DNA from 2 places in the Halobacillus sp. ABH2_015 genome. Region 2 is predicted to be linked to the other one. Evidence: a T-box and tRNA genes for the amino acid it is inferred to sense, from the RefSeq annotation. Region 2 holds a T-box; the other holds one or more tRNA genes.
What was found. The T-box of region 2 lies ahead of ACXAD6_RS12330 (valine--tRNA ligase). A T-box ahead of a tRNA ligase gene usually reads a tRNA of that ligase, here a tRNA-Val.
Positions count from the first base shown of each region.

Region 1: it has a tRNA-Val gene. The T-box ahead of ACXAD6_RS12330 (valine--tRNA ligase) is inferred to sense a tRNA for this amino acid. The anticodon was not compared.

Region 1 is NZ_JBSWUG010000002.1:954,762-970,058, forward strand. Features, by position in the region: gene ACXAD6_RS04930 (DUF2254 domain-containing protein) at 1-1,271, opposite strand, end outside; gene ACXAD6_RS04935 (antibiotic biosynthesis monooxygenase) at 1,485-1,784, opposite strand; gene ACXAD6_RS04940 (ribbon-helix-helix protein, CopG family) at 1,915-2,319, shown strand; tRNA gene ACXAD6_RS04945 (tRNA-Val) at 2,439-2,511, shown strand; gene ACXAD6_RS04950 (hypothetical protein) at 2,689-2,961, shown strand; gene ACXAD6_RS04955 (DUF4257 domain-containing protein) at 3,184-3,513, shown strand; gene ACXAD6_RS04960 (hypothetical protein) at 3,537-4,028, opposite strand; gene ACXAD6_RS04965 (SDR family oxidoreductase) at 4,141-5,001, opposite strand; gene ACXAD6_RS04970 (CoA-acylating methylmalonate-semialdehyde dehydrogenase) at 5,237-6,709, shown strand; gene ACXAD6_RS04975 (nitrilase-related carbon-nitrogen hydrolase) at 6,892-7,782, shown strand; gene ACXAD6_RS04980 (NAD(P)-dependent oxidoreductase) at 7,892-9,265, shown strand; gene preA (NAD-dependent dihydropyrimidine dehydrogenase subunit PreA) at 9,294-10,580, shown strand; gene hydA (dihydropyrimidinase) at 10,599-12,014, shown strand; gene ACXAD6_RS04995 (NCS1 family transporter) at 12,100-13,593, shown strand; gene ACXAD6_RS05000 (hypothetical protein) at 13,606-13,842, shown strand; gene ACXAD6_RS05005 (PucR family transcriptional regulator) at 14,093-15,297, shown strand, end outside.
Region 2 is NZ_JBSWUG010000002.1:2,302,377-2,317,673, reverse strand. Features, by position in the region: gene hemC (hydroxymethylbilane synthase) at 1-20, shown strand, start outside; gene ACXAD6_RS12355 (uroporphyrinogen-III synthase) at 20-796, shown strand; gene hemB (porphobilinogen synthase) at 799-1,785, shown strand; gene hemL (glutamate-1-semialdehyde 2,1-aminomutase) at 1,803-3,089, shown strand; gene ACXAD6_RS12340 (LysM peptidoglycan-binding domain-containing protein) at 3,263-4,222, shown strand; gene ACXAD6_RS12335 (hypothetical protein) at 4,219-4,407, opposite strand; T-box leader at 4,534-4,755, shown strand; gene ACXAD6_RS12330 (valine--tRNA ligase) at 4,844-7,486, shown strand; gene ACXAD6_RS12325 (bifunctional folylpolyglutamate synthase/dihydrofolate synthase) at 7,545-8,825, shown strand; gene ACXAD6_RS12320 (sensor domain-containing diguanylate cyclase) at 8,918-10,648, shown strand; gene ACXAD6_RS12315 (prepilin peptidase) at 10,803-11,558, shown strand; gene ACXAD6_RS12310 (SPOR domain-containing protein) at 11,696-12,496, shown strand; gene ACXAD6_RS12305 (Maf family protein) at 12,661-13,227, shown strand; gene radC (RadC family protein) at 13,287-13,958, shown strand; gene ACXAD6_RS12295 (rod shape-determining protein) at 14,198-15,238, shown strand; gene mreC (rod shape-determining protein MreC) at 15,250-15,297, shown strand, end outside.

The sequences.
Region 1 (15,297 bases), 1.3 Mb from region 2:
TGTGCCTGATGGTTAAACCGCTCAAAATCAAGCTCGTCCATATTCTCTACATCAACAGCCTTAATAATGTAACGGCCGAATCTCCACACGTCGTCCTGGACTTTCTCCTTTTGTATGAATGCCAGTTTGTACAATACTTCCATCACGGAGTTCATGACGGACACATCATGGTGTCCGTAAATGCGGATTTGATAGAAGCATTTATACAAGTATTCACTAAAAGGTACCGGCTCTGCGATAAGACGGAGGTGGTCATTATCGTCCGGGTAATATCGGATCGGCTCATATACATCGGCGAGCTCAACGAGGAGGGAGCCGATCCGGTTGATGCAGTTCGTGGCCGTATGAGGATCATTGAGACTTGGGGAAATGGCGCGCACGGCGATTTCCACAAGCTTCTGCAGTGAAAATTCTATATCCTGAATGTCGACCCGCTCGTTGCCGATCACGACAAAATCTCTTGCTTCTTCTGGTGTGAGGTTCTCCTGCTCTGATTCTACCCAGTAATAGAACAGGGGCATTTCTTTCTGAATGTATTCCCCCATGGAAAAGGTGGTCTCCAATAAAAGGTCATTTTTCTCCGCCCATTGAATCAAGGAAGAGTAATTGACACTCTGGATATATCCGGATTCCCCTGTCGCAATGACTCTTTTCTCTGAATTCTTTCGTCTTTCAATTTCCTCGTGATCCCATTCGGTGTAACGGTCGTAATTTTTCTCTGAAAAGGTTCCGTTGATCAAATCAGACGTGCTCTGGCGAATGGTGCCGATTAAATTGTTCACTTTGATGAAACGGGAAGAGTGGTGAATGAAAATGATAAAGAAAGCCAGGCAGACGATGGATACGAAAACGGTTAAAAACGGACTGATGAATCCGGATCCGGAATCCTTCCCAAGCAGGAACAACTGCAGCAGGGAAAAGATGAAGCCGAAGGAGAAGACCCCCAACACGTGCTGGGTGATCCGGCTTTTCATAAAGTCCTGAAGTGTCCTGGGAGAGAATTGAGTGGTATAGGTTGTAAGGACAACCATAATGGTGGAGAAACTGATGGTTGTCATCGTTAAGATGGAGGTGACGAGCGATCCGTACAGTGTTTGAGCCACTGAGCTGCCTGTTAGGAGGAAACCGGGAAGGGCGTCCTTCCAATTGGATACGATCCATTCATCAAGAAGAATGGAGATCACAACGCTCAATATGGAAATCACGCTGTAAATGGCGGGAAGAAAAAGAAAACTGTCTCTTAGATCAATCCATCGTTTGCTGTTATTCATGTGAAAAACCTGCCTTCTGTATGATTGTTCTTTTTCTATTATGAACGAAATATACAAAACCTACAAAACAGAAAGCCCGTCACGCTTTCCTTGAAATCGTCATAAATCATCCATATCGAATTGAAAACAGGGAAGAAGCCTCCCGGATAAGGAAAGAGAGACCTTATTATAAACAAAGAACCTCTATGTTGGCCGACATAGAGGTTCTTTATTTTATTTACTCAGTATCTCTTCGTAAAGGCCAAGAGAGGTGTTCAGAACAAAATCAGGCTTTTGTTTTGTTTTGTGGCCCTGCACGTGGGCATCGCTTTTTTTCCACGCTTTATAATCTTCCTTGGAGGCGAATCTTGTAGTGATGATGACCATCTGTTCTCCTTTACGGGCTTTCTCTACAGCAATGGACATTCCTTGGAATCCCTCCATGTCTTCTATAGGAAGCGGCTGATTGAAGCGGGAAACCAGCTGCTCTGTGTACCCTTCCTTAACGGTTATATATTTCGATTCGATATACATAGGATCTCCTGCCTTTCATTTTTGTGCTACAAAAAGTAACAATCCCAGTATACTAGATGAATGTTTTTTGTGCCACAAAAAAGTTTAAAGCTGTTTCATTTCATTAAGAATTCCGGCATAATGGACAGAGATGGAAAGGACGGAGATTATGAAGCAGTTGACGTTTTCTTCTTATGAAGAACTGGAGGAATTTTTGAAACATAAGTTCAGGGAAAAGGCGGCACATGCTGGTCTCCCTGAAGAAGATATCCGGCAGATGACCGGTTACAAGGAAAGGGCTCAGCAGTTGTGGGAAGAAAACAACGGTGCCGAGGTAATTGAAAAAGAAGGGGAAGTCACCCTTGATGTATGGATGGATGAGGATGGAAAGCGGCACATCAAGCGTGGGCGCCCGCGAAAGAAGACCGAGGATAAACTGACCCGATCCCTGCATGTGCGTTTGGATGAAGAATCCTACAAGAAGCTGGAGAGTTATGCAAAAGAGAATGGCATGGACCGCTCAGCGGCGATCCGGACCTTATTGAAAAACCTTTGATGGGAAGCCTTCCTCGTGCATATTTACAAACCTTTAAAAAAATCTTCACACTATATTGACACTCCGATTTTTCCGTAGTATATTATTACTTGTCACCAGGAAATACCCATTATTATTTTGATTCCGTAGCTCAGCTGGGAGAGCGCCACCTTGACAGGGTGGAGGTCGTTGGTTCGAGCCCAATCGGAATCATACAAACCCACGTGCTGAAATGGTACAGTTTCTCGTCAAGGAGAGGCTGTATCATTTCTTTTTTTATAGAAGAAATTCGGATTCTCTAACGTGAGCCGTTACATATTCTTGTATAATGGGTAATAAATAGAAATTAATTCTTTAACAAATCTCTTCAGGAGGTGCGGCAGGCAGGATATGGGGAAAAAGAAAAAAGATGAAGAATTCGATGATTTGCTGGATGCTTTCAGAGAAGCCGTTTCATTGGAGGAAACCCGGTACTATTACATGAAGCTTCAATTATTTCTGGATCACTATGAGGAGAGCAGAGCCGTATTTCAATCTACAGACAAAATGGAGAAGAAAAACTATGAACCCTTGCTGCAGGGTATGATGGAGGCTACTTCCAAAAAAGAAGTGGATTACTATGAAGCAGAAATCCAACACTTACTGGATGTGAAAAAAACTTAAAATTACATTTATTGTTATTTGAAGAACAAAATTGAAAATAAGTATTTATTTTCTTTTTGGAATGTTGTACACTGAAGGTAGCATGTTCATTATAGTAACTTTTCGTTTATACAATAAAAGACTTATCGAGGCGGCCCGCTTTGGTGGATGATTAGTGCATAGTTCTTATGTTTCTAAATATCTTCCAGCGGCCGCTTTTTTAAGTTTAGGGGGATCAATAATGTGGACACGCTCCTGATTGCCGGTTGTATCGGAGGGATGACAGGCGTTGTGGCTCATTTGATGAGAAACGGAAAGGTTTTGGTTTTCCCAAGAAGGCGGAGACGTCCAAAGGGCATTTATCTCGGGTTTTTAGCCGATTTTTTAATTGGCGCTGCAGCAGCGGTTTTTGCAGTCACATACCTTGTACCGGAACCGGGCCTGCTGCGGACATTGATTGGCATATCGATCCTGGCCGGGATGACGGCAGAGAATGTGCTTTTGAAAAGAGAATTGAACGTGGAGAAAGCGAAAGTGGAAGGATTGGACCGGATCAACCAGCGTTTAAAATGACCGGACCCATCCTTTTTTTTGTTTCAATCCACTAAAAGCATAAAATGATCATGCTCCGTATCGACAGGCGCTGTTTTAAAGATGCCGGTATACACCGCCTTTAACTCCTCATACAACACCTTCGAATGAATCGTTGTCAGATAAGTATCGGGATTTTTCTGGTAGGCTTTCAGTTTATGTAGATCCAGATTGACGGTGTACGAGTAAAAGAGTTCCTGTGATCGTAGAAAAGGTTTTTCGCACGGGGTCTGCCCGTCATCTGTGAGCGGAGAGCGGCTGTGGATCCGCAGTTTTTTTGGTGAGTCGGCATCCTCTTCCCATTCGCTGGACACCCCGTAGAATGTAGCAAATGGGGGTTCTTTGCTTTGATCGATATAGGTCGTCTGAAAGCTGAACTCAATGGCACCTTCCCTGCCGGTTACTACACAGAAGGCAAGATAGGTCCGGGTGGATGCTGTACCTTGAGCGAGGTCTTCTTGATTGCTGAAACAATGACAGAAACTGGTTCGGGCCATAAGCGACACCATCCTTCCCATACAATTATGGATAATTATAACACGTCGACCACTCCGTTAGTCGGTTAAACGGCGATCGATGAACGAAAAAAAAGCCGCTTCCGCAGCTTTTTTATCCGTTGACAGGAATTCCTCCGTTTACATGAAGCATCTGACCTGTGACATAGCTGGAATCACTGGAGGCCAGATAGACATAGGCGGGGGCCGCTTCCCTCGGCTGGCCTGGACGGCCCATGGGATTGTCCGAACCGAATTCCGCCACTTTTTTCTTGTCAAAACTAGCTGGGATCAGCGGCGTCCAGATCGGCCCGGGGGCCACGCCGTTCACACGTATCTCCTGATCGATCAGGGATCCGGCGAGGGAACGTGTGAAAGAGGTGATGGCACCTTTGGTTGATGCATAATCGATGAGCTGATCGTTCCCTTTGTAAGCTGTCACCGAAGAAGAGTTGATGATACAGGATCCCTTCTTCATATGAGGCAGGACCGCTTTCGTCATATAAACGTAGGAAAAGAAATTGACGCGGAATGTTTCCAGAAGCTGTTCATTGGAAATATCGAGCACACTTGTCTGCGGATATTGAACGGCTGCATTGTTGACAAGAATATCTATGGTTTTAAATGTCTTTACTACTTGTTCGACAATGGTTTCGCAAAACTCCGGTCCACCGATATCCCCGTGATACAGCTCGCAGCGCCTGCCTTCTTTCTCGATTAAGCTCTTCGTAATGGCTGCATCTTCATGCTCATCCAGATAAAGGACAGCTACATCAGCGCCTTCCTTGGCAAAAAGCAGGCTGACCGCTCGGCCGATCCCACTGTCTCCTCCGGTGATCACGGCGGTTTTACCCGCCAGTTTTCCACTTCCTTTATAGGTCTCATCTGCATACTCCGGCAGCGGCTTCATGTCATACTCGTAACCAGGCTGTCGTTCTTGATGCTGTTCCGGTTGTACGGCCTTCTTTTTCTTCATGATGCGTAACCCCCTATGTACAAATGGTTAAAATTGGTGCAGATCCACTTCCGCTAGCTTTCCCTCGTGACCGTCTTCTTATCCCTCCATTCTTCCAGGGTGCTGGATAGAGGATTTACGTGTCATTCTGTTCATTCCAACCGCCATTCATTTAACGTTTCGTCCATTGATGTGTAAAAATTCAGAATTTATACTTATCTTGAGTGAAAAAATATATGAAACAAGAGGTGACAGGATGGCGACAACTTTCTCGAAGTCGAATCAGGTGGTTATTGAAAACTTTATCCATGGCGAGTGGGTTCCTTCTGAAGGAGGTCAGGTGGAAGAAGTTCCAAACCCGGCAACTGGAGAAACCATTGCAAGGGTCCCTATTTCAACTAAACAAGATGTGGATCAAGCGGTCCAATCAGCGAGAGAGGCTTTTCAGTCCTGGAAGAAGACTCCAGTACCGAAACGAGCGAGAATCATGTTCAAATATCAGCAGCTTCTGATTGAAAACCGGGATCAACTGGCTGAAGCGTTGACACAGGAAAATGGAAAGACGAAAAAGGATGCCACAGGAGAAGTACAGCGCGGCATTGAGTGTGTGGAGTTTGCAGCAGGGGCTCCGAGTCTCATGATGGGGGATGTGCTTCCGGATATCGCTGAAGGCATCGATTCAGGGATGTACCGGTATCCAGTCGGGGTCGTCGGCGGTATCACCCCATTTAATTTCCCTATGATGGTTCCGCTCTGGATGTTCCCGCTTGCGCTTGTATGTGGGAATACCTTTGTTCTTAAGCCATCGGAACGGACGCCGATTTTAGCAAAAATGCTGGTGGAGCTCATCCATGAAGCGGGACTCCCGAAAGGCGTGCTTAACCTTGTCAACGGGGCGCATGATGTCGTCAACGGCCTGCTTGAGCATGAAGAGGTCGATGCTGTCTCCTTTGTAGGTTCCCAGCCTGTAGCGGAATATGTGTATAAAACGGCTTCACAGCATGGGAAGCGCGTCCAGGCGCTGGCCGGCGCCAAAAACCATTCCATCGTTATGCCGGACTGTAACCTGGATAAATCGGTCGAAGGGATCATCAATGCCGCTTTTGGAAGTGCGGGCGAGCGGTGCATGGCCTGCTCTGTCGTTGTTGCCGTGGGCGATGTGGCTGACAGCCTTGCTGCAAAGATAAAAGAAGCAGCGGATCAGTTGAATGTAGGCAATGGTCTCGATGATGAAACAACCCTCGGGCCATTAATCCGTGAAGCTCACCGTGAGCGTGTGCTGAGCTACATTGAAACCGGAGAAAAAGAAAACGCGGCCTTAATCAGAGACGGCCGGGTAGAGCTCCGGGAGCATGATTCCGGATACTTCCTTGGCGCAACCATTTTCGATCATGTATCCAAGGATATGAAAATATGGAAGGATGAAATTTTTGCCCCTGTCTTAAGCATCGTCCGGGTGAATACTCTTGATGAAGCGATCGCAACGGCGAATGAGTCAGAATTTGCCAACGGTGCCGTCATCTATACGTCCAGCGGAAAAGCAGTCCAGCAGTTCCGGGAAGAAATGGATGCGGGAATGCTCGGAGTGAACGTGAATGTACCTGCACCGATGGCCTTTTTCCCGTTCTCCGGAAATAAAAAGTCGTTTTATGGGGATCTGCATGCCAATGGAAAAGATGGCTTGAACTTTTATACGAAACGTAAAATGCTGACACAGCGCTGGTATTAAGGAAGATGGAGGAAGAAGCAGATGGGGCGCTTCTTCCTTCTTTGTTTCCATCTTTAACAATGGATCCAGCAAGGTTTTGACACTTTGTATAATGGATTTTCCGACAAAAACCTGTATTGTATGATTAAATAACTAAATATTATGAATTTTATAAAATTAAAGCGGTAGGAGGAGGAGCACTTATGTCAGATAAAGTACAGATCGGTTTAATTCAAGCTTCACATGATGTGGATGGTAGTGAACCTGTAGAGGTCCACAAGCAGCAGTCCATCGAAAAGCATGTGCTTCTGGTACGTGAAGCGGCGCAACAAGGAGCGCAGATCATCTGCCTGCAGGAAATTTTCTATGGTCCATATTTCTGTTCCGAGCAGAGCCCGAAATGGTACGACGCCGCAGAGGAAATTCCGAACGGTCCGACGACGAAGCTGTTTCAGGATCTGGCTGAAGAACTGTCGGTCGTCATTGTTCTTCCGATTTATGAGCGGGAAGGGATTGCCACGTACTACAACACAGCGGCGGTCATTGATGCGGATGGTTCCTATCTCGGCAAATATAGAAAGCATCACATTCCGCAGGTGGGTGTTGGGGACAAAGGGTATGGATTTTGGGAGAAATATTACTTTAAACCAGGCAACCTCGGCTACCCGGTTTTTGATACGGCCTATGCCAAGGTTGGGGTCTACATCTGCTACGACCGCCATTTTCCTGAGGGTGCCCGTGTCCTTGGTCTGAACGGTGCAGAAGTCGTCTTCAATCCATCGGCTACCGTAGCCGGACTTTCCGAATATTTATGGAAGCTGGAACAGCCGGCCCATGCCGTTGCGAACGGTTATTACCTGGGGGCGATCAACCGTGTCGGCTACGAAGGTCCATGGAATATGGGCGAGTTTTACGGCCAGTCCTACCTGGTTGACCCGCGCGGCAGCTTTGTCGCAGAAGGCAGCCGGGATCAGGATGAGGTCATCCTCGGGGAAATGGACAAAAAATTCATCCGTGAAGTTCGTGACACCTGGCAGTTCTACCGTGACCGACGCCCGGAAACGTATGAAAAAATGGGTGAGCTTCTCCCGTAATGACCCATCACGATCTGAACAGAGAGTTCTGCATAGGGCCGGGGGCTGAAAAGGATCTATGCAGGGCTTTTTTTATAAATCCGTATCTTACTGAAAGAGGGGGATCAGCGTGACTCAGTTGAAAAGCAAGGGGATATCACTGGAGAATCTTCAGGTGAATTTTAATGAGGTCCATGATGGATTGAATGCCCAGGAGGCGATGGAGGAGTCCAACCGCTGTCTGTACTGCTATGATGCGCCCTGCATTCAGGCCTGCCCGACAGGAATCGATATTCCGAAGTTCATTAAAAAAATTGCTTCCGGGAATTTGAAGGGATCAGCGAAGACGATTATGTCCTCCAACCCTGTCGGTGCCACATGTGCCCGCGTCTGTCCGACCGAAGAACTTTGTGAAGGGGCCTGTGTCCTGAACCATTCGACAGAACCGATCTTAATCGGTGATCTGCAGCGTTTCGCCACAGACTGGGCCATTAAAAATGAACAGCTGTTATTCAAACCCGGAGAGAAAAATGGGATGAGTGTCGCTGTGATCGGCGGCGGACCTGCCGGCTTGTCTACCGCACGGGAACTTGCCCGTTTCGGCTATGATGTCACAATTTTTGAAGCAGCAGAGGAAGCCGGTGGTCTGGATACATACGGGATCGTATCGTTCCGGCTGCCGCAGGAAATTTCCCGGTGGGAAGTGGACCAGGTGGAAAAGCTGGACGTGAAAATCAGAACGAATACGGCGGTTGGAGCGGATATTTCGTTCGAAGAGCTGTCCGAGCAGTTTGATGCGATCGCCTTGACGATCGGTATGGGTCACGTACCGATGCTTGGGATCCCCGGAGAGGGTCTGACCGGTGTTCATGATGCGATTGAATTTGTGAAAGAAACAAAGTCCGGTCCGATAACGGATGAGCTGCTTGGACGCAAGGTCATTGTGATCGGAGCCGGAAACACAGCCATTGACGCAGCCACCTGTGCCGCTCGTAAAGGGGCGGAGGACGTGAAAATCGTCTACCGCCGGACAAGCAGAGAAATGACAGCCTATGAGTTTGAGTACGATTTTGCAAAACAGGATGATGTACAGTTCCACTGGCTGACCCAGCCTGTAGAAGTTCTTGGTAATGAAACGGGTCACGTCACGCATTTGAAATGTGTGGAGATGAAGCTTGGGTCTGCTGGGGAAGATGGAAGGAAAAGACCGGAACCCGTACCCGGATCCGAATTCCTGATAGAAGCGGATGCGGTCATCAAAGCCATCGGTCAGACGCGCTACACCGATTTAATTGAATCGTTTGGTCTGGACCATGAAGGCGGCGTCGTTAAAGTCGATCCAGTCACACTGAGAACCTCCCAATCCCATGTCTTTGCCGCCGGCGATGTCATTTTTGCGAAAGGGCAGGGAGAGGCGATGGTCGTCACGGCTGCCCTTCAGGGCAAGGAAGTCGCTATGGCGATTCATAAACAGCTCTCTCCGACGCCTACGGCTGCGGTGTAACTTTACAAAAACTACGAGGAGGAATCTTATGGCTGACCTACGATTAAATCTGGCAGGGATCGAATCCCCCAACCCTTTCTGGCTCGCATCCGCTCCCCCGACCAACTCGGGGTACCAGGTGCAGCGTGCCTTCGAGGCGGGGTGGGGAGGAGCTGTTTGGAAAACGCTTGGCGATCCAATCTTGAACGTGTCCTCCCGGTTCGCTGCTGTTTCCTATGGCGGGAAGCGTGTGGCCGGATTTAACAATATCGAATTGATTACAGACCGTCCGCTTGAAGTGAACCTGAAGGAAATCTATGAAACGAAGAAAAGATTTCCGGATCATGCCATCATCGCTTCCTTAATGGTGGAACCAACACAGGAAAAATGGCACGAAATTGTTAAACGCGTGGAAGATGTCGGGGTGGACGGGCTTGAGCTGAACTTCGGATGTCCCCACGGCATGGCAGAACGCGGCATGGGGGCGGCCTCGGGCCAGGTTCCTGAGCTTGTGGAAAAACAGACCGCCTGGGCGAAGGAAGTGGCGCAGACCCCGGTCATTGTTAAGCTGACTCCGAATATTACCGACATCACCTTTACAGCGGAAGCAGCCGTCAATGGCGGCGCAGATGCGGTCAGTATGATCAATACGATTAACAGCCTCGCCGGTGTGGACCTGGACTCATGGGATACGGTACCAAACGTCGCCGGCAAAGGCGCGCACGGAGGGTACTGCGGTCCGGCGGTGAAACCGATCGCCCTGAACATGGTGGCGGAGTGCGCCCGTCATCCGAAAATCAATGTACCGATTTCGGGCATGGGCGGCGTTTCCAGCTGGCGGGAAGCGGTCGAGTTCATGCTGATGGGCGCGACGGGTGTGCAGGTGTGTACAGCGGCCATGCACCACGGCTTCAGCATCGTTGAGGATATGATCGACGGATTGGACAACTATTTGGATGACAAGGGCCTTGATTCGGTCATGGACCTTGTCGGAAAGTCTGTCGAGAAGTATTCGGACTGGGGAAATCTTGATCTCAACCATCAGGTCGTTGCCAAAATCAACAACGATGTGTGCATCAACTGTAATAAGTGTCATATTGCTTGTGAAGACACGTCGCACCAGTGCATTGATATGCTCAAGGATGAAAAGGGCCGGGACATTTTGAAGGTGCGCGAGGAAGACTGTGTCGGATGTAATTTGTGCAGCATCGTCTGTCCGGTGGACGGGGCGATTGATATGGTGGAGTATGCCAACGGGAAGCCTCCGATGACGTGGAACGAACGGCAGGCAGCGATTGGAGCCACACCATCGTGCAGTGTAGATTTGATTAAGTAAATAACATGGAGGGATTGGATGAGAAAAATTATAAAGAATGGAACGATTGTCACGGCAGCAGATACGTATCAGGCGGACCTTTTGATCGAAGATGAAAAAATCGCCATGATCGGCCAAGGTTTTGATGAAACTTCGGCCGAAGTCGTGGATGCCTCCGGGCGCTACATTTTCCCAGGTGCGATCGACCCGCATACCCATCTGGAAATGCCGTTCGGGGGCACGGTCAGTAAGGATGATTTTGAAACAGGAACCATTGCTGCGGCCTATGGTGGGACGACAACAGTCATTGATTTCTGTTTAACAGATAAAGGAAAACCGCTCCAGAATTCCATCGATCAGTGGCATGCCAAGTCTCAGGATAAATCGGTCATCGACTACAGCTTTCACCTGATGATCAGCGAAATGAACGAACGTGTCCTGGATCAGCTTCCTACCGTCATTGAAGACGAGGGCATCACTTCTTTCAAAGTGTTTATGGCGTATAAAAATGTGTTCCAGTCCGATGACGGCACACTTTTTAAAACGCTGGAACAAGCGAAGAAGCTGGGAGCGCTTGTCATGGTGCATGCCGAAAATGGGGATGTCATCGATCACCTAGTGAAAAAGGCCCTTGATGCAGGACAGACCGACCCTATTTATCATGCGCTGACCCGCCCGCCGGAAGTGGAAGGGGAAGCGACCAACCGGGCGGCAGAGTTGACCGGACTGGCCGATTCGCAGCTTTATGTCGTCCACGTCACCTGTGAGCAGGCCGTATCAGCCATTGCTGCAGCAAGGAAGAAAGGCTATAACGTCATAGGTGAAACGTGCCCGCAGTACTTGGTTCTGGATCAAAGTTACTTGGAAAAACCGGACTTTGAAGGGGCGAAATACGTCTGGTCCCCTCCTCTTAGAGAAAAACACCACCAGGAAGTGTTGTGGAACGCATTGAAGACCGGCGATCTGCAGACGCTCGGTTCGGATCAATGCTCTTTCGATTTCAAGGGACAGAAGGACCTTGGCAAAGGGGACTTTACTAAAATACCAAATGGCGGTCCAATCATTGAAGACCGTGTCAGTATATTATTCTCGGAAGGTGTGAAAAAAGGCCGGATCAGTTTGAATGAATTTGTTGATATGACCTCTACCAAAATAGCGAAAACGTTCGGATTATTTCCGCAGAAAGGAACGATTTCCGTTGGGGCCGATGCGGATATCGTCATCTTTGATCCGGATGTGGAGCGGACGATTTCTGTTGAGACAAGCCACATGGCCGCGGATTACAATCCGTTTGAAGGCATGCAGGTGACCGGACAGACGGTCAGCGTCCTCTCCCGTGGGGAATTTGTCATTAAGGATCAGCAGTTTGTTGGAAAAATCGGCAGCGGCCGCTATTTGAAACGGTCCAAGTTTGGCAGTCAAACGTCTTCTCAGGAGAAGCTTTACCAAAAGTAACACGCCCTCGTGAATGAAATAAACACGCTGTCCGGCAGCTGCCGGACAGCGAAATTTAAAGGTGAACTTAGGAGGAGACGGCTTCATGAGCAGGAAAGATAATCATTTAATGTCCCCGGACCTTATGCCCATTCCCCATGATCAGAAGAAAATCGGCACCCTCGGATTTACGTTTATGTGGGTGGGGATGGCTGTCGTTTTAGCTGCATTCGCCATCGGTGGAGCAGGGGTCCAGTCCATCTCTCTCATCTGGGTTGTCCTCGGAACGCTTCTCGGTACAATACTCATCGGTCTGGCCATCACTCTGACTGCAGACATCGGCATCGAACATGGCTTGTCTTTTCCCGTATACATGCGGGCTCCCTTCGGTATCGTCGGCACCCATTTTCCATCCGTCATCCGCGGTGTGGCTGCATCGATGTGGTTTGGAATCAATACCTACTTCGGATCCACAGCCATTAACGGCATTTTAAACATTTTATTCAGCTTTGATAACTGGTTTATTTGCTATATTCTGTTTGCTTTATTCCAGCTTTTTAATACCGCACTTGGAATCAAGGCTGTTGAAAAATTTGCGGATCTTGCCGCGCCGATCATTATTTTGATCGGGGTATGGATGTACTTCAACCTTACAGGTACTGCAGGGGAACAGGGCAAGGATATCTGGGCATGGGTGGAAAGCCCGGTGACCGGTGGGGCGGCTTTCACGGCTTTTGTCATCGTTGTGGTCAGTAATATGGGATATTGGGCGACGCTGGCGGCGGATATTTCTTCCATATCCAGGTTCATCAAAGCTCCAAAATATGAGAGGAATTGGTTCAAGCGGAATAAAGGGGCCATGGTCGGAAGTCTCGTCGGTCTGCCTCTAACCCAGACGTTTATCGTTGTGCTGGGTGCTGTCTCGTACATTGCGGTTTCCAATTTTGACCCGGTCGTTGCCCTGCAGGAATCAGCGAGCGGACTTGTCCTTGGGATTCTCCTTCTCATGATCGTACTGGCTCAGTGGTCGACGAACGTGAGTGCGAATATTGTTCCGGCTGCAACGATCTTTTCCAACGTCGGCGGCCCGAAACTGCCTTTCTGGGCAGGGGTGTTCTTAGCGGGGCTTGTCGGAACGGTCATACAGCCGTGGAGTATTTTTAATTTGCTGATTCCCGTCCTCTTAATAGCGGCGGCGATTCTATCTGTGATTGTCGGGATCATCTTTGCTGATTACTATCTACTAAGAAGACGCCGGATGAATGTCACGGATCTGTATAAGAGCGGCGGTCAGTATACCTACGACGGTGGGGTGAACTGGGCTGGTATGATTTCCTGGATCATTGGCAGCGTATTCGCCTATCTATTCAGTACATGGTCCTTCTTCGTAGGATTTGGGATCGGAGCGCTCTGTTACTACCTGCTTGCCAAGCACTGGTATTTTAAAAAGCATCCGCAGGCTGAGATCGAGAACCCGAGTGATGATGAGTACTTGGGAATCACAGTTGGACGAGACTGGATCATTGGGGAAGGATTTGTAGAAGAGAAGCTTGGAAAACGAACAGGGACAGAGGATTTAACACAAAAAGCAGATGTTTAAAGGAGGAATACTATGTCAGACCATCGTGAATTTCATGCAGAAAGGGAAAAAATCGACTTTTTATTGGAACAGGGGTATGTCATAAAAGCTGTAACAGAAAATTTAAGCGGAGCTTTCCTCGAGTTTATGTACAAAGGCAGTGATCCGGACCAGCCTGAGGTGGAGAGGCTTCATATTCTTCATCCGGATTCAAGAAAATATTTTTCAACGATATTATTTCAACAGCAGAAGAAACAGGAAATGAAGTAGGGGGCAGGCTCCCTGCTTTTTTTTCTGTCTTTTTTATTCGTTCCTGTTAAAATAGAAGGAGACGGTTTTTTTTATGAAGAATAATGACAGCGCTTACAGAATCGATCAGGGAAGATTTTCTGACCGACGGGGGAATGTAAGTGTGTTCAAACCCTTACTATCCAATGATTCAGCCTCTATGTGAGATTATCTTACAAGATGTTCGATTATCACGGCCTTTTGGTATACGTTAAAAAGAGGGGGGCGTTGTATGAAAGATTCCATGTCTATTGAAAACATTCTGAAACGAGACCATTTTTCATCGGCAAGAGTCATATCGGGACATGCTGGACTTTCGAAATCAGTGAAATGGGTGCATGTCTTTGAAATGACGGAAGTAAGAGAAAACCTCAAGGGTGGAGAGCTTATTCTTTCTACAGGATTTGGATGGAAAAATGATGACCGATTGCTGCTGGGTCTGCTTCAGCAGCTGGTTGAACGGAACGTCGCCGGCATCTGCATCGAACTCGGTACGTTTATTCAGGAGTTGTCAGAGGATGCTCTGGCTTTTGCAGATGCGCACGACTTCCCTGTCATCGTTTTCGAGAAAGAGGTTTCCTTTATTGAAATCACCCGGGAGATCCATGCCGATTTGATCAACCATCAGTATGAACGGATTTCCAGCCTCGAGGATTACGCCCAGCGCCTGAATAAACGCCTGCTGTCCATTGATAACTATTTTGATATTCTTAAGAATCTCCAGCAGTATGTGAACTGCCAATTGATCTATGTCACGAAAGATCACACGGTGGTCACGGTGCCGCAGCTTAGAAATAAGGAGAGGGAGGAGGCGCTTGCTGAATTGAATGCCCCGCCCGCTCAGAGGAAACGGTGGCTGCTGCAGCAGCCTGTCCAAGTGCTGGAACGGGAGTTTGCTGTCATTTATTTATTATGTGGAAGACGAGAGCTCGGAGAATTCGAATCGCTCCTTCTCGACCGCACAGCCACGGCTCTTGCCCAGTACCTCCTCCGGGAATTGTATACAGAGGAGAAACGAAAGGCGAAGGAAACTGAATGGCTGATGGGCTGGCTGGAAGGAGAACATACCAAAGAGGAAATCGAAAGCCGTCTCCCCCGCTACAAAATTCAGCTGCCTTCATCCGGGGCTGCGGCTGTGACCATTCAAATGAACATGGCCGACGAACGGCGCACCAATCCGGATGTTACGTACTTGAACATGCTTGTGCAGAATATTTTTGATCAGAATGGGTTTTACGTTTTTCCAGTGCAGCGCCGTCAGCTGATTACGTACATCCTCTTGAACCGAAAAGAGGAGGAGGACTGGAAGATCCGCATGAAGTCGGGTGTGGACAGATTGAAAAAAATCAGCATGCTGAATGATCCGTCGGTGGCTTCTTTCCAAATTGCGGTCGGAAAATATATACGACGCCTGGATCAGATCAGTGAAAGTTACCA
Region 2 (15,297 bases):
AAGAGGAGTATGGTCAGTAATGGACGCGCCACTGCAGGGGAAGAACATCCTCATTACTAGAGGCAGATCCCAGGCGGCGCCGTTGAAAGAGCGGATTGAGGAAGCGGGCGGTGTTCCAAAACATACCCCGCTTCTCGCTTTTCAATTGAACGATCAACAGAAAAACGAACACATAGTAGAAGAACTTCACGAATTTTCCTGGATTTTTTTAACCAGTTCCAATGCCGTGAAGTTTTTTTTCAAATGGCTGGATAGGCATGGCCGGGTTCTTCCTGATCAGGTCCGTATAGCTGTCATCGGCACAAAAACAGAACGTGCGCTGCAGAGGTATGGAAGAAAAGCGGATTTTTTGCCTGCATCCTTTCAAGCGGCTAAAATGGAAGAGGAATTTTTTCAAATGTACCCGGATCCGGGAAAGCTTTTATACATACGGGGAAACCGTTCCCGGGACGTTCTTCCGGAAGCTTTTCGTAAACGTGGCGTGTTTTTCAAATCGCTGACCGTTTATGATACGCTGTTATTGACGAGTAATCAAAAAAATATTACCAGCTGGCTGGAGAACGGGGACCTGGATGCCTTGACGTTTACAAGCCCGTCCACCATACAGGCTTTTAAAGCGGTGACGAAGGGCAGCCGGGAAAACGGGTTGTCCCTGCCCTGCTTCTGTATCGGACCGACGACGGCCCGGAAAGCGGAGGCGGAAGGGTTTACCTGCGTGTTCACTCCGCCGCAGTATACCATAGAACACATGGTGGAACAGATGGTTTTCTATTTTAAGAACGAAAGGAATCGATAGGAATGAAAGATCTGCAATTTAAACGGCACCGTCGACTGCGCCGCACGGAATCCATGAGGGCGCTCGTAAGAGAAACACATCTGCGCACAGATGATTTGATCTATCCGATTTTTGTCGTCGAAGGCCGGGATATTAAAAATCCAGTAGCTTCCATGCCGGGAGTTCATCAAGTGTCTCTTGACCACTTGACGTCCGAAATGGAGGAGCTTGTGACGCGAGGCATCCGTTCAGTGATCGTCTTCGGAGTTCCTGGACATAAGGATGACGTCGGGAGTGAAGCTTATAATGAAGAAGGCATCGTCCAGCGTGCGATCCGCCAGATTAAAGAAGAGGTACCTTCCCTGACCGTCATTGCTGATACATGCCTGTGCCAGTATACCGATCACGGTCACTGCGGCATCGTTCGTGACGGGGACATCGCTAACGATGAATCCTTAACCTACATTACCCAGACAGCTGTCACCCAGGCACAGGCCGGTGCGGATATTATTGCTCCGTCCAATATGATGGACGGCTTTGTCGCAGCCATCCGCCGGGGACTTGATGAAGCCGGCTTCAGTCATATTCCAGTGATGTCCTATGCCGTGAAGTTTGCGTCCGCCTTTTACGGTCCATTCCGCGATGCTGCTCACAGCTCTCCTCAGTTTGGAGACCGCCGTGCTTATCAAATGGATCCATCTAACCGACTGGAAGCTCTTAGAGAAGCAGAGTCTGACGTCGAGGAAGGCGCTGACTTCCTTATCGTCAAACCGGCACTGGCTTATCTTGATATCATGCGGGAAGTGAAAGACCGTTACAACCTGCCTGTCGTCGCCTATAACGTCAGCGGCGAATATTCCATGATCAAGGCTGCTGCCCAGAACGGCTGGGTCAATGAAAAAGAAATCGTCCTTGAAAAGCTGACCGCTATGAAGCGGGCCGGTGCGGATTTGATCATTACGTACTTCGCTAAAGATGCGGCAGACTGGCTGAAGGAAGACCAATCATAAGAAGGAAGGTGCTGACGATGAAAAACTTTGATCGTTCCAAACAAGCGTATCAGGAAGCTGTAGAATTGATGCCCGGGGGAGTCAACTCTCCGGTTCGTGCATTCAAATCCGTAGGCATGGATCCGATTTTCATGGAAAAAGGAGAAGGCTCCAGGCTGTTTGATGTCGACGGCAACGAGTATATCGACTATGTTCTTAGTTACGGCCCGTTGATCCTCGGCCATGCCGATGAAAGGGTGACCGACGCTTTAACAAAAGTGACGGCCCACGGGACAAGCTTCGGAGCGCCGACAGAGATTGAAAACCAACTGGCTGATCTCGTCCGCGAGCGCGTCCCTTCTATTGAAATGCTGCGTATGGTCAACTCCGGGACAGAAGCTACGATGAGTGCCCTGAGAGTGGCACGCGGTTATACCGGCCGGGATAAAATCCTTAAATTTGAAGGGAACTATCATGGTCATGGAGACTCTCTGCTGATTAAGGCTGGATCCGGAGTGGCGACACTCGGCCTTCCAGATTCACCGGGTGTCCCAGCTTCCATAGCCCAAAACACGATTACGGTCCCATACAACGATCTGAAAAGTGTCCAATATGTCTTTGAAGAGTACGGGGATGACCTGGCGGCGGTCATTATTGAGCCGGTATCCGGAAACATGGGTGTGGTCCCTCCGAAGGAAAGCTTCCTCCAGGAGCTTCGCCAGCTGACCGAAGACAATGGGACGGTTCTGATCTTTGATGAAGTTATGACGGGCTTCCGTGTCGGCTACCACAGTGCTCAGGGCCATTTCGGTGTCACTCCGGATATGACCTGTCTCGGTAAGGTGATCGGCGGCGGACTTCCTGTCGGTGCCTATGGTGGGAAGCGCGAAATCATGGAACGTGTCGCGCCGGTTGGTGATATCTACCAGGCAGGGACGTTATCAGGGAACCCGCTAGCCATGACGGCCGGGTATCAGACGATATCTGCGATGACAGAGGAAGCCTATGCTTCCATCAGTGAACGTGTGGATCAGCTGATTGAGGGTTATAAAAAGGCGGCCGAAACCTATGACATTCCGCTTACCGTCAACCGCGCAGGTTCCATGGTCGGTTTCTTCTTTACCAACGAACCTGTCTATAACTTTGAAACGGCTAATCAATCAGACCTGGATATGTTCAAGAGATACTATCAGGGCATGATTCAGGAAGGTGTCTATCTTCCACCTTCCCAATTTGAAGGAATGTTCCTTTCCGTGAAGCACACGGAAGCAGACATTGAACAAACGATTGAGGCAGTCAACAAAGTATTTTCAACACTTAACTGAACGCCCCTTTTAGAAAACAGGCAGCCGTTATCATCGGCTGCCTGTTTTTTTGGGGGAGAATACCGGTGGATAGCAGGATGTTTTACGGCGATTCCTCCCATTCATGTATATAACGATATCTTCCGCATAAGGTGTTAGTAGAGAACAGGAATACCTTAGGGAGGGACTCTGGATTGCCGAATAAACAAAATGTATTTTCCTTTTATCTGGATGAATCGATATGGTTTCAGGAAGGACAGGGTGTAAGAGAGCTGATTGGTATTTCTTTAGAGCCAGATATTACGATTGAAGACCGCGGAGATGAAGTCTGCCTGAAGGGGACCGTTGATCTCGGCGGTGAATATATTCCAACGGGCCCTCAATCCGAAGCGGAGCCTGCGGGAGCTTCGGGAGCAAGGGTGATGGATAGTGTCGAAGCGCAGGATGATGGTGTCTACGTCTTTTCCCACGCTTTTCCAGTAGAGATTCGGGTCCCATTGGAGCGTGTTTCCAATTTGGATGATGTGCTGATTGACATTGAGACGTTTGATTATGAACTGCCGGCTGACCGTCAGCTCCGCCTTCACGCACAAATCACGATTAACGGAGTCGAGGAAGCCCGGAATGAAGCGGCCAATGACGATGCGTTCGATGAGCCTGTCCAGGCGGGACCTGTCAACTTCAAGGAGGAAACGCCGGAAGCCGAGCGGGCGGTTCCCGAAAAAGAAGCCCCTGTATTCCGGATGAACGGACAGGAACAAGAGGAACAGGAACAGAACGATGACGGACGTTGGTTTTACAAGAAATCACAGAGCTTTCCTGAATTTTTTGGAACAGAGCAGGAAGCTGTCCATGACATCCAGGCTTCTCCCGACAGTACGTCAGACTGGGGAGAGGTCAGTGTGGAGGAGTCCTCAGAGTCCAGTGAATCGGAGGCGCCCCCTGGTGGGATGGATGGCATCAAACAAATTTTCAAGCACTTGTTCCCGAACCGTGAGGATACGTATACCCGGATGAAAATGTATATTGCCCAGGGGGAGGAGACTTTGACTTCCATCGCTGAGAAGTATGATGTTCCAGTCAGACAGCTGGAGCGTGTGAACAGCTGTGATGAGGATGTAGCCCCTGGACAGATTGTGTATATTCCTGATTAAATCCATTTGTATTTAAAAGCCAGCCACAGACCGATGACGAGTCCGAGAAGGAAAATATCGAAGGTCGTCGGCCAGAAAATGGTACGTAAAGCCTGGAAAATCACAATCGGAAGCAGCGAGGTTTCAATGACAATCAACCACGTTTTACACCATGGTGGCAGCCGGTAGCGGTACATTCGGCTCATCTGTACACCTCGTTTCTTAAATATAGAAGCCCGCAGGCCCTGTCTGCGGGCTTCTGCATATTTTTTGTCAGACAGTTGACTAAAGACGTATGTTCTATATACAATATGTAATATAGTCTTTATACGTGAAATGCTTAGATAGGGAGTAGTACGTAATCATTTCTTCCAGAGAGGAAAACGAATGGTGGAAGTTTTCCATGAACCCTGATTATGAAAGTCGCCCTTGATGCAGCTTCTTTGAACATGAGTAGGAGAAGCCGGTTCGAAGCCGTTATGATTGTGAGTGTGCAGGAGTCTCTCCTGTGAAATAAGGTGGTACCACGGAAATCAAACCCTTTCGTCCTTTTACTGGATGAAAGGGTTTTTTTATTTTCCCGGCTGGTAAACCCCTTGCAGAGTGTAATGACTGATAACAATTAAAGGAGGAAGATCAGAAATGAGTGAACAGGATCTTTCAATGCCAACCAAATATGATCCGGCCGCTGTCGAAAAGGACCGGTACCACTACTGGGTGGATGGGAAATTTTTTGAAGCCGAAGGAGATACGGACAAAGAACCGTATACCATTGTTATTCCCCCGCCGAACGTTACAGGAAAGCTTCACCTCGGCCACGCATGGGATACGACCCTGCAGGATATTTTATCCCGTGTGAAGCGGATGCAGGGCTATGATGTCCTGTGGCTGCCCGGGATGGACCATGCCGGAATCGCTACACAGGCGAAGGTGGATGCCAAACTTCGTGAACAGGGGGTTTCACGACACGACCTCGGCCGTGAGAAATTCCTTGATAAAGCATGGGAATGGAAGCATGAATATGCGAAGTTCATCCGCGCGCAGTGGGAAAAGCTCGGCCTCGGCCTAGATTATTCCCGCGAACGGTTCACGCTTGATGAAGGTCTTTCCGACGCTGTTAAGGAAGTATTCGTTACTTTATATGAAAAAGGCTTGATTTACCGAGGGGAATACATCATCAACTGGGATCCGGCTACACAGACGGCTTTATCGGACATCGAAGTCGAGTATAAGGATGTCCAAGGAGCGTTTTATCATATGCGCTACCCGCTGAAGGATGAAGAAGGGTCCATCGAAATTGCTACGACCCGTCCGGAGACGATGCTTGGGGATACCGCCATTGCGGTTCACCCGGAAGATGAGCGCTACAAGCATCTGATTGGTAAAAAAGCGGTTCTTCCTATTGTGGGAAGAGAAATTGAAATTGTCGCTGATGACTACGTCGACATGGAATTTGGTTCAGGTGCTGTGAAGATTACGCCGGCTCACGATCCGAATGACTTTGAAATCGGGAACCGCCACGATCTTGAGCGTGTGCTGGTCATGAATGAAGACGGTACGATGAATGAAAATGCCGGGGCGTACAAAGGGATGGACCGTTTTGAATGCCGCAAGCAGATTGTCAAAGATCTTCAGGAGCAGGGCGCCCTGTTTGAAATAGAAGATCATATGCATTCCGTCGGTCACTCCGAAAGAAGCGGGGCTGTAGTCGAGCCTTATCTTTCCACACAATGGTTTGTTGATATGAAGCCGCTGGCGGATGCCTCCGTCGACCTTCAAAACGGAGACGAAGCCGTTCAGTTTGTTCCGGACCGTTTTGAAAAACCATATCTGCATTGGATGGAGAACACCCGTGACTGGTGTATTTCCAGACAATTGTGGTGGGGCCATCGTATTCCGGCCTGGTACCATAAAGAGACCGGCGAAATTCACGTAGGCAAAGAAGCGCCGAAAGACCCTGAAAACTGGAAGCAGGATGATGATGTCCTGGATACGTGGTTCTCTTCCGCCCTCTGGCCGTTTTCAACGATGGGCTGGCCGGATGAAGGAAGCAGTGACTATAAGCGCTATTTCCCGACCAACGTTCTCGTAACCGGCTATGACATCATCGGGTTCTGGGTAAGCCGGATGATCTTCCAGTCTCTTGAATTCACCGGCGAGCGTCCGTTCAAAGATGTTCTTATTCACGGTCTTGTCCGCGATGCAGACGGCCGTAAAATGAGTAAATCCTTAGGAAACGGCGTCGATCCAATGGATGTCATAGAGAAATACGGGGCGGATTCGCTTCGTTACTTCTTGTCCACCGGATCATCTCCAGGTCAGGACCTGCGATTCCACTGGGAAAAGGTGGAGTCTACATGGAACTTCGCAAACAAAATCTGGAATGCCTCCCGTTTTGCTCTGATGAACATGGGCGGGTTGAAATTTGAGGATATCGATCTATCCGGAGAAAAATCCGTTGCGGATCAATGGATTCTCACACGACTCAACCAGACGATCGAGCAGGTAACGACCAACATTGATAAATACGAATTCGGGGAAGCCGGACGTCACTTGTATAACTTCATCTGGGATGATTTCTGTGACTGGTATATTGAAATGGCGAAACTTCCATTGTACGGGGAAGATGAGCAGCGTATTCATACCACCCGTTCGATTCTGGCTTATACGCTGGATCAGACAATGAGAATGCTTCATCCATTCATGCCGTTCATTACAGAGGAAATCTGGCAGCACCTTCCTCATGAAGGGGAATCCATTACCCAGGCATCCTGGCCTGTCGTAAAAGAAGATTTCCATAATGAACAGGCGGTTGCTGAAATGGATCGTCTCGTTTCCATCATCCGTTCCGTTCGTAACATCCGTGCCGAAGTAGACACACCGATGTCCAAGCAGATTCAGCTTCTGATCCAGGCGAAGGATGAGGATGTTGTTCAGGAGCTCGAGAAGAACCGCTCTTATTTAGAGAGATTCTGCAACCCGAGTGAACTGACGATTGCCACCGATCTGCAGGCTCCGGAAAAAGCGATGTCTGCCGTCGTTACGGGTGCGGAACTTTACCTGCCGCTCGCAGGCCTCATCAATATCGAGGATGAGATCAAGCGTCTTGAAAACGAGTGGAAGAAATGGGATCAGGAAGTGACCCGCGTGCAGAAGAAACTTTCCAATGAAGGTTTCGTAAGTAAAGCCCCTGAGCACGTGGTTGAGGAAGAGCGGAAGAAAGAAACCGACTATCTTGATAAACGTACGAAAGTCGAAGCGCGTATTAAAGAACTGAAAGCCTAAGAGGAGAAGGAGGGTATTCTACGGAATACTCTCCTCTTTTTAAAGAGAGGGAAGACTTATGAATTACGAAGAAGCGGTGCAATGGATACACGCCAGGGAAAAATTCAAAATCAAACCGGGCTTGAAACGGATGGAATGGATGATGAAGCGTCTGGATCATCCAGAACAGAAGATATCCGCCGTTCATATAGCAGGCACGAACGGCAAGGGATCGACAGTTTCTTTCTTAAGGCATATTCTGCAGGGACAGGGTTTAGCGGTGGGGACTTTTACCTCTCCGTATATTGAAACGTTCAATGAGCGGATCAGTGTGGATGGCCGTCCGATTGCGGACCGTGAGCTCGCAGAGGTTGTCGAGCAGATTCGTCCATTGTCGGAGCAGCTGAAGCAGACCCCGCTCGGAGAACCGACGGAATTTGAAGTGATTACGGCTGCAGCTCTTCTGCATTTTTCACGGATGGACCTGGACTTTGTCCTGATGGAAACAGGGCTTGGCGGGACGTATGACTCTACGAATATCATTCATCCTGTCTTGAGTGTTATTACGAACGTCGGTCATGATCATATGAACATCCTCGGCTCTACGATCCGTGAGATTGCCGGCGAAAAAGCCGGGATCATCAAGCAGGGAGTCCCGCTCGTCACTGGTGCTTCCCAGCAGGATGCGGTTGATGTCATTGCCGCAAAAGCGGAAGAGTGCGGAGCCCGTATGTACAGATACGGGGAGGACTTTCACGCAGATCATCTGGCAAGTGGTGATGGCAGGGAAACTTTCCGTTTTATGAGTCCACCTTTCACCTCTCCTGTTTGGAAAAGCTCTCTGCTCGGGCCCCATCAGGTGACCAATGCTTCGCTTGCGATCCAGGCAGCGGAGGTGTTAAGAGAGCGGGGCGTGCCTTTGGAAGCGGAACAGTATGGAATAGCCATTGAGAAAACGTTCTGGCCGGCAAGATTTGAAACGCTCCGTTGCTGTCCGTTGACGATCGTGGACGGGGCGCATAATGAAGAAGGCACCGATGCTCTTGTGGAAACAGTGATGCGCCACTATTCAGACCGTCGCATTCTGTTGGTTTATGCAGCTTTGGAAGATAAACCGGTGGAGAAAATGTTAGGGAAGCTGAAGGAAGTGACAGATCACCTTTATGTCACCACCTTTGATTTTCCAAGAGCATTATCTTCAGAGGCTTTGCAGGAATTTTCTCCTGTGGCCCATACCGAAGCTTTTGCGGATTATAAGCAGGCAGTCCGGGAAGCAATGGCAGAAGCGGGGGAGGAGGACGTTATTGTCATCTCCGGTTCGCTTTATTTCATCTCTATCGTACGGGCATTTCTTAAGTAATGCTTGTAAAAGTGGGAATTTATAGAAAATTTTTCTATATTATATGGTAAAATATACTATAATGAACGGCGTTTACAGGCAGAGGTGATACGATGTCCAAAGAAAAAATTATTGGTGTCTGGCTGGTCTGGGCGGTCATCTGGCCCCTGGGCCTTGTACTGATCTACAACTTGGAAACGCCGGCGGTCTCCGGAAGCCGGATCAACCTGGTGATATTTGCGCTGCTTACGGTCATTGTGGCTTTGTTTCCATTGCGGATCGGAGACCACCCGGTGTTTTTTACACAGGGAGTAGCTTTCGCCGTATTTCTCCATTACGGGCTGTTTGCAGAAATCGTCATTTCTCAAATTGCTTTAGGGGCGCTGCTCATCAAAGTGAGGCTGAGCAGGCATACGATGTACAGAATTCCCATCAACCAGCTTATGTTTCTGATGATCTCTGTTTTTTCCGCACTCCTTTATGAAGGGCTCGGCGGCGGACATGGTCCTGAGGCTGTGGATGAATTTCATGACCTTTTTCCTATCGTTTCCTATGCCGTCTCCCAGATTGTGTTGAACCAGCTTTTTCTATCGGCCATCTCCAAATGGCTGTATAAACGGCCGTTCAAATGGCTGGATCAAGGGTTGTTATGGGATGTAATGACAGCGGGGCTTGTGCTGCCGATCGGTTTTGTCCTCTTCGTTGTTTTCCTCCCATTTGGAATCAGTGGGATTTTCTTTGTTGGTATTCCTTTTGTGTTCATATCAGGCATGCTGATGATGTATCATAACAGCAGTCAGGTGAATGAGTATTTGAAACGGGCGAGCCGGATCGGCCATGAATTGACAGGCGAGCTAAGCGTGACAGAGGTGCTGAACATATTTGTCGATCACATGTCGGACCTTCTTCCGCTGGATCATTTGTATGTGTTTGATGTGAAGGAAAGGGGCCGTTTGAAACTGATCCGTTTTTTCGACCGGTCGGGCACGTTGAAATTTCCTCCGGTTACCTTGCAAAAAGGGGAGAGTGTGAGTGGGCATACGCTCCAGGCTGGAAAAGGGGCCTACTACAAAAAGCGGACTGAATGGAGAACGCTGGAAAGTCCTTATATACCCGACGCTTCGGAAAGTGTCTTATCCGTTCCGGTCGTCCGGAATAACGAGACGGTTGGTGTGATTACGGTATATTCAAACCAAAAACGGGCGTTTTTGCAGTTTCAGCTTCTCATATTGTCCATTTTGGCCAACTATCTCGGTGTAGCCATTGAGAATGCACGTCACTATGAGAAAACGAAAGCGGAAAGTGAGCGCTGTGCGCTGACAGGCGTTTACAATTACCGCTACTTCGATGATTTTATGAAGCAGTCGTTCCTAAAGCATGAGGAAGATGGACGGGAACCGGTTTCGCTGATCCTCCTGGATATTGATCACTTCAAAAAGGTGAACGACACGTATGGGCACGAAAGCGGAAATGAAATTTTGATTGAACTCGCCGGTCGTCTAAAGGAAGCAGCCGGGGAGGGCATGACACTGGCGCGTTACGGAGGAGAAGAGTTTGTTTTTCTTCTGCCTGGATTCGACGAAAAAGCGGCTCTTGCTTTCGCCCTTCACATCCAAGAGGTCATAACGGAGGCTCCGTTTACCGTAGTTGAACATATTTTGAAACAAGAGGGGCCTGTTTCCGTACAAGTCACCGCAAGTATCGGTGCGGCCTCCTATCCTGACCCGTGTGAGGAACCCCTCGACTTGATTCGTCAGGCGGACAGGGCGATGTACGTCGGAGCGAAACAGAGAGGGAGAAACAAAGTTGCGGGATATAAAGATTTGATGCAGCCAGTCCAATAAAAATTTATTGGACTGGCTTTTTATTTTCTTGAGACAAACCGGGGGATGTGGGCTATAATTTTTATGATCCTCTGCTTTTGAACCCACCGCCTGATCAAACTCCCTTCTCTCCTTTTTTAACAGCTTTTCATTTCTTCAAAAAGGAGATCCGCGTATGTATATCCTTTTCTCTTTCTACTTTTTCCTCGCTGGAACCATCTTAGGCTCTTTCTTTCATGTGGTTGGGGTGCGGCTGCCTCAAAACACTCCGTTTATCCTATCAAGATCTGCCTGCCCGGTTTGTTCGACGACGCTGCATGCCAGAGACTTAATTCCTCTCGCTTCCTACACGCTCGCCAAAGGGAAGTGCCGCCATTGTCAAACACGCATTTCTCTGGTTTACCCGGCCGTAGAGCTGATCACGGGCGTCCTGTTTCTGTCTGCCTATGGTCAATTCGGGTGGTCGGTAGACGTATTGGAGGCTCTCCTCCTGCTTTCATTGGCGGTCATCGTGACCGTCAGCGACGTGAAGTGTATGATCATTCCCAACCGGCTTCTAATGTTTTTTGCCTTTGCGTTTGTCGTTCTGCGGTTGTTTTTTCCTCTGAGTCCGTGGTATGCCTCGCTGCTTGGCGCCTGTACCGGCTTTACAATTGTACTTATAATCATTGTTCTGAGCCGCGGAGGGATGGGGGGAGGTGATATGAAACTGCTGGCCGTGCTCGGTTTGTTTTTCGGGGGCCCGTTGACCCTCTTGACGTTCTTCCTGGCTGTGACAGCAGGAACTTTGATCAGTACATTTCTGCTGGCTGCCAAGGTGATCAGCCGCGGTCAGCCTTTCCCTTTCGGCCCGTTTATCATGGCCGGGGCCGTCATCAGTTATTATTATGGTGACGCTGTACTGGCATTTTACGTGCAAAGCTTTCAATAACAACGAACTGCAGGGGTAAAGGAGAGAAGAGGAGCTTATGAATGAGCTGAAATTGTCGAAGCGGCCCCGACAAAATTAAGCATGGTTTTTATTTCTTCTGTGATAGGGTTGGGACAAACGTTGCAGGAGTGATAACCATGGATTCAAAAAAGAAAATTTCAATTTCATTCCGGCCTGAGAACGGTTCAAAAAACGAAGTGGTCCGTACTCAAAATGAACAGGCGGCGGCTGTGGATCAAGATAAGAAAAAAGATAAGCGGGCCACTCCTGTTTATCCACTTCCTGTGAAAAAGAAGTGGCGGATCCCTGGATCCTACCGGCCGGTCCTTGCTACGGCAGTGATTGCCCTCCTGCTCAGTCTGGGGATTGGTTTCGTGCTGCTGCGGATGTTTGTTTCCTTGACGGATGTCACCACGGCAGGGACAGAAACTCTTCATTCTCCTGAAGCACCGGCCGGAGAGGTACAGGGGGCAGAAGGCGGGTCTGAAAACCAACTGCCGGCCAGTGCGGCAGCCACGCTGGATACATACATTGTCCAGGCCGGTGCTTTTTCTACAGAGGGAAAAGCCGGCGAGTGGCAGAGCCGTTTGAACGCCCAGTCCATCTCGTCAGTCATTTGGAAGCGGGATGGGCAGTATTTTCTGTTTGTCGGAAGTGCTTCTTCCAAGCAGGAGGCTGCTTACATGGCAGAAGAGATGAAGTCTAAAAGTATCGAAACCTATGTGAAACCGTGGGTCGTGACCATTGAAAAAGAGCTTCCTCCGGCGCTGCAGGAAGGAATGAAAACCCACACCCTCGGTTCAATCGATGAGTCCCAACGGAAGGAAATCGCCAAAGCGGCCGGCGAAGAATCCGCCCTTGGCCAGGCCCTTATAAACTGGGAGTCACAGGATGAGAACAACCTGAACTGGCTGAAAGTCGCAAAATCCCTGGAATAAGCGGTTCATTGTAAAAGAAGAGTGGAAAAAGGAAGTTTGCTCACGCAGCCCTTCCTTTTTTCATATCCGGGAATTCGAAAAGGCGGATGTTTCGGTCATCTGCATTTCCGGTTATTTTTAGTATGATACATGTAACCCCATGGATAGAAAGGATGTTTGTTGTGATGAAGACGCTTGTGCTCGGCTCTCAATCCCCCCGTCGGAAAGCCTTGCTGGAAATGGCGGGGGCTTCCCCGCTTATCCGCCCCTCCTATACTGATGAAACGCTGGAGCATGTCATGTCTGCCGAGGAAGCAGCCGCTTTTCTGGCGGAACAAAAAAGCGCGGCTGTCCAATTGAATGAGGAAGAGGTGCTGCTGACTTCAGATACCGTCGTATCCATAGACGGAGACCTTTTAGGTAAGCCTGCTGATACCAGTGAAGCCCGTCGTATGCTGGAAAGGATGAGTGGACGGACGCATCAAGTGTACACAGCTGTATGCCTGCGGACCCTGAAGGAGAAACGGACCTTTACAACGGGGACGGATGTAAGTTTTTATACGTTGACGGACGAGGAGATTGATCACTACCTGAACACGGAAGAGCCCTGGGATAAAGCGGGCGGGTATGGGATTCAGGGAAAGGGCGGCCTGTTCGTCGAGGAAATCAAAGGGGATTATTACAACGTTGTCGGCCTCCCCATCGCCCGTGTCATCCGGGAGTTGAGAGCGTTTGGCATCTTCATCCATTAACAGCTTATTCCCTGGGGAGGATTGAGAAAGGGTGTGAATTTTTGACAACGCCAAACGTAATGATTAAAGATGTTCCAAAGCAGGACCGCCCGCGTGAGAGGTTGATTGAACTGGGACCGTCCCACTTGTCCAACCAGGAGCTCCTCGCCATCCTTCTGGGGAGCGGAACGAAACAAGAGTCCGTGATGGAGCTTTCCAATCGTCTCCTCGTTCATTTTGAAGGGATGACCCTGCTAAAGGATGCGGCCATTGAGGAGCTTACGGCCATCAAGGGCATTGGAGCCGCCAAAGCAGTGCAGCTTCTGGCGGCGGTTGAACTTGGGAAACGGATGCACAAAATGAAGCCGGCGGAACGCTATATGATCCGGAGTCCTGAAGACGGAGCGGATTTTATAATGGAGGAAATGCGTGATTTAAAGCAGGAGCATTTCATCTGCTTGTTCTTAAATACAAAGAACCAGGTGCTTCACAGGCAGACCATCTTCATTGGGAGTCTAAATGCATCCATCGTCCACCCTAGAGAAGTATACAAAGAAGCGGTGAAACGTTCCGCAGCCTCGATTATCTGTGCCCACAACCATCCCTCCGGAGACCCTACACCGTCCCAGGAAGATATCCAGGTCACCCAGCGACTGAAAGAATGCGGGAAAATGATCGGCATCGAACTGCTTGACCACATTGTTATTGGTGACCGTACATTCATCAGCCTGAAAGAAAAAGGCTATCTATGAATGGTCGCGCTTTCTTTTCGTGGTCTTACCAAAGGCTTTCGTATGTTTCTGGAAAAAGTTTAATAGGGATTGTTGTACCACTATCTATTTTTGTAGTTTTTTCGTATAATTGAATAGATGAAAAAGATGAGCGCCATTTATAGGATCTTCTTATAAATCGGCGCTTCTTCTAATCAGACAATTTTGGGGATCTCTCACCCCCGCCTGAGGAAAGCGGGCTCTTAGAAAGGAAGATAGTATTGGGGATTTTTGGATTCTCTCAAGACCTCGGGATTGACCTGGGTACAGCGAATACACTTGTATTTTTGAAAAATAAAGGGGTTATCGTCAGGGAGCCTTCTGTCGTAGCCAAAAACTCTCAAACTGGAGAGATTGAAGCTGTAGGAAATGATGCGCGGAATATGATTGGAAGGACACCCGGATACATAAACGTGATCCGCCCGATGAAGGACGGGGTCATTGCTGATTATGATACGACGGCGCAGATGATGAAGTATTACATTAAAAAGGCGTTGAAAAACCGTTCTTCGTTCGCAAGCAAACCGAACGTTATGGTCTGTGTACCGTCCGGGATTACCATGGTGGAGGAAAGAGCTGTTGTAGATGCAACGAAACAGGCCGGTGCCAAGGAAGCCTATCCGATTGCGGAGCCGTTTGCTGCGGCTATCGGGGCAGGCCTGCCGGTTTGGGAGCCGACAGGAAGCATGGTTGTCGACATCGGCGGCGGAACGACGGAAGTAGCCATCATTTCCCTAGGCGGGATTGTGACGAGCCAGTCCATCCGTGTAGCCGGGGACGAAATGGATGACAACATCATCCAGCATGTGCGTAAAAAATATAACTTGATGATCGGTGAGCGTACAGCCGAAGACGTAAAAATGGAGCTTGGCGGCGCCGGTGAAGTCAAGGATATCGAGGAAATGGATATCCGCGGCCGCGACCTTTTGAGCGGTCTTCCAAAAACGATTACGATTAAGAACGATGAAATTTATGAAGCCATGAAAGATACGGTCGATTCGATTATAGAAACGGTGAAAAACACATTGGAGAAAACCCCGCCTGAACTTGCTGCGGACATTATGGAACGCGGCATTGTCCTGACAGGAGGCGGCGCTCTGCTTAAAAACATCGATACAGTCATCAGCGACGAAACCAATATGCCGGTCTTTATAGCGGACGAACCGCTTGACTGCGTAGCCATCGGAACAGGGAAATCCCTGGAATACATCCATCACTTCCGCTCACAGCCCAATGTGGCCAGCCGGGCGAACATGGAGTAAACGAATAGGTTATGCCTTCTTTATTCCGCAGAAAAAGACTGATGATTGTATTGCTTGGT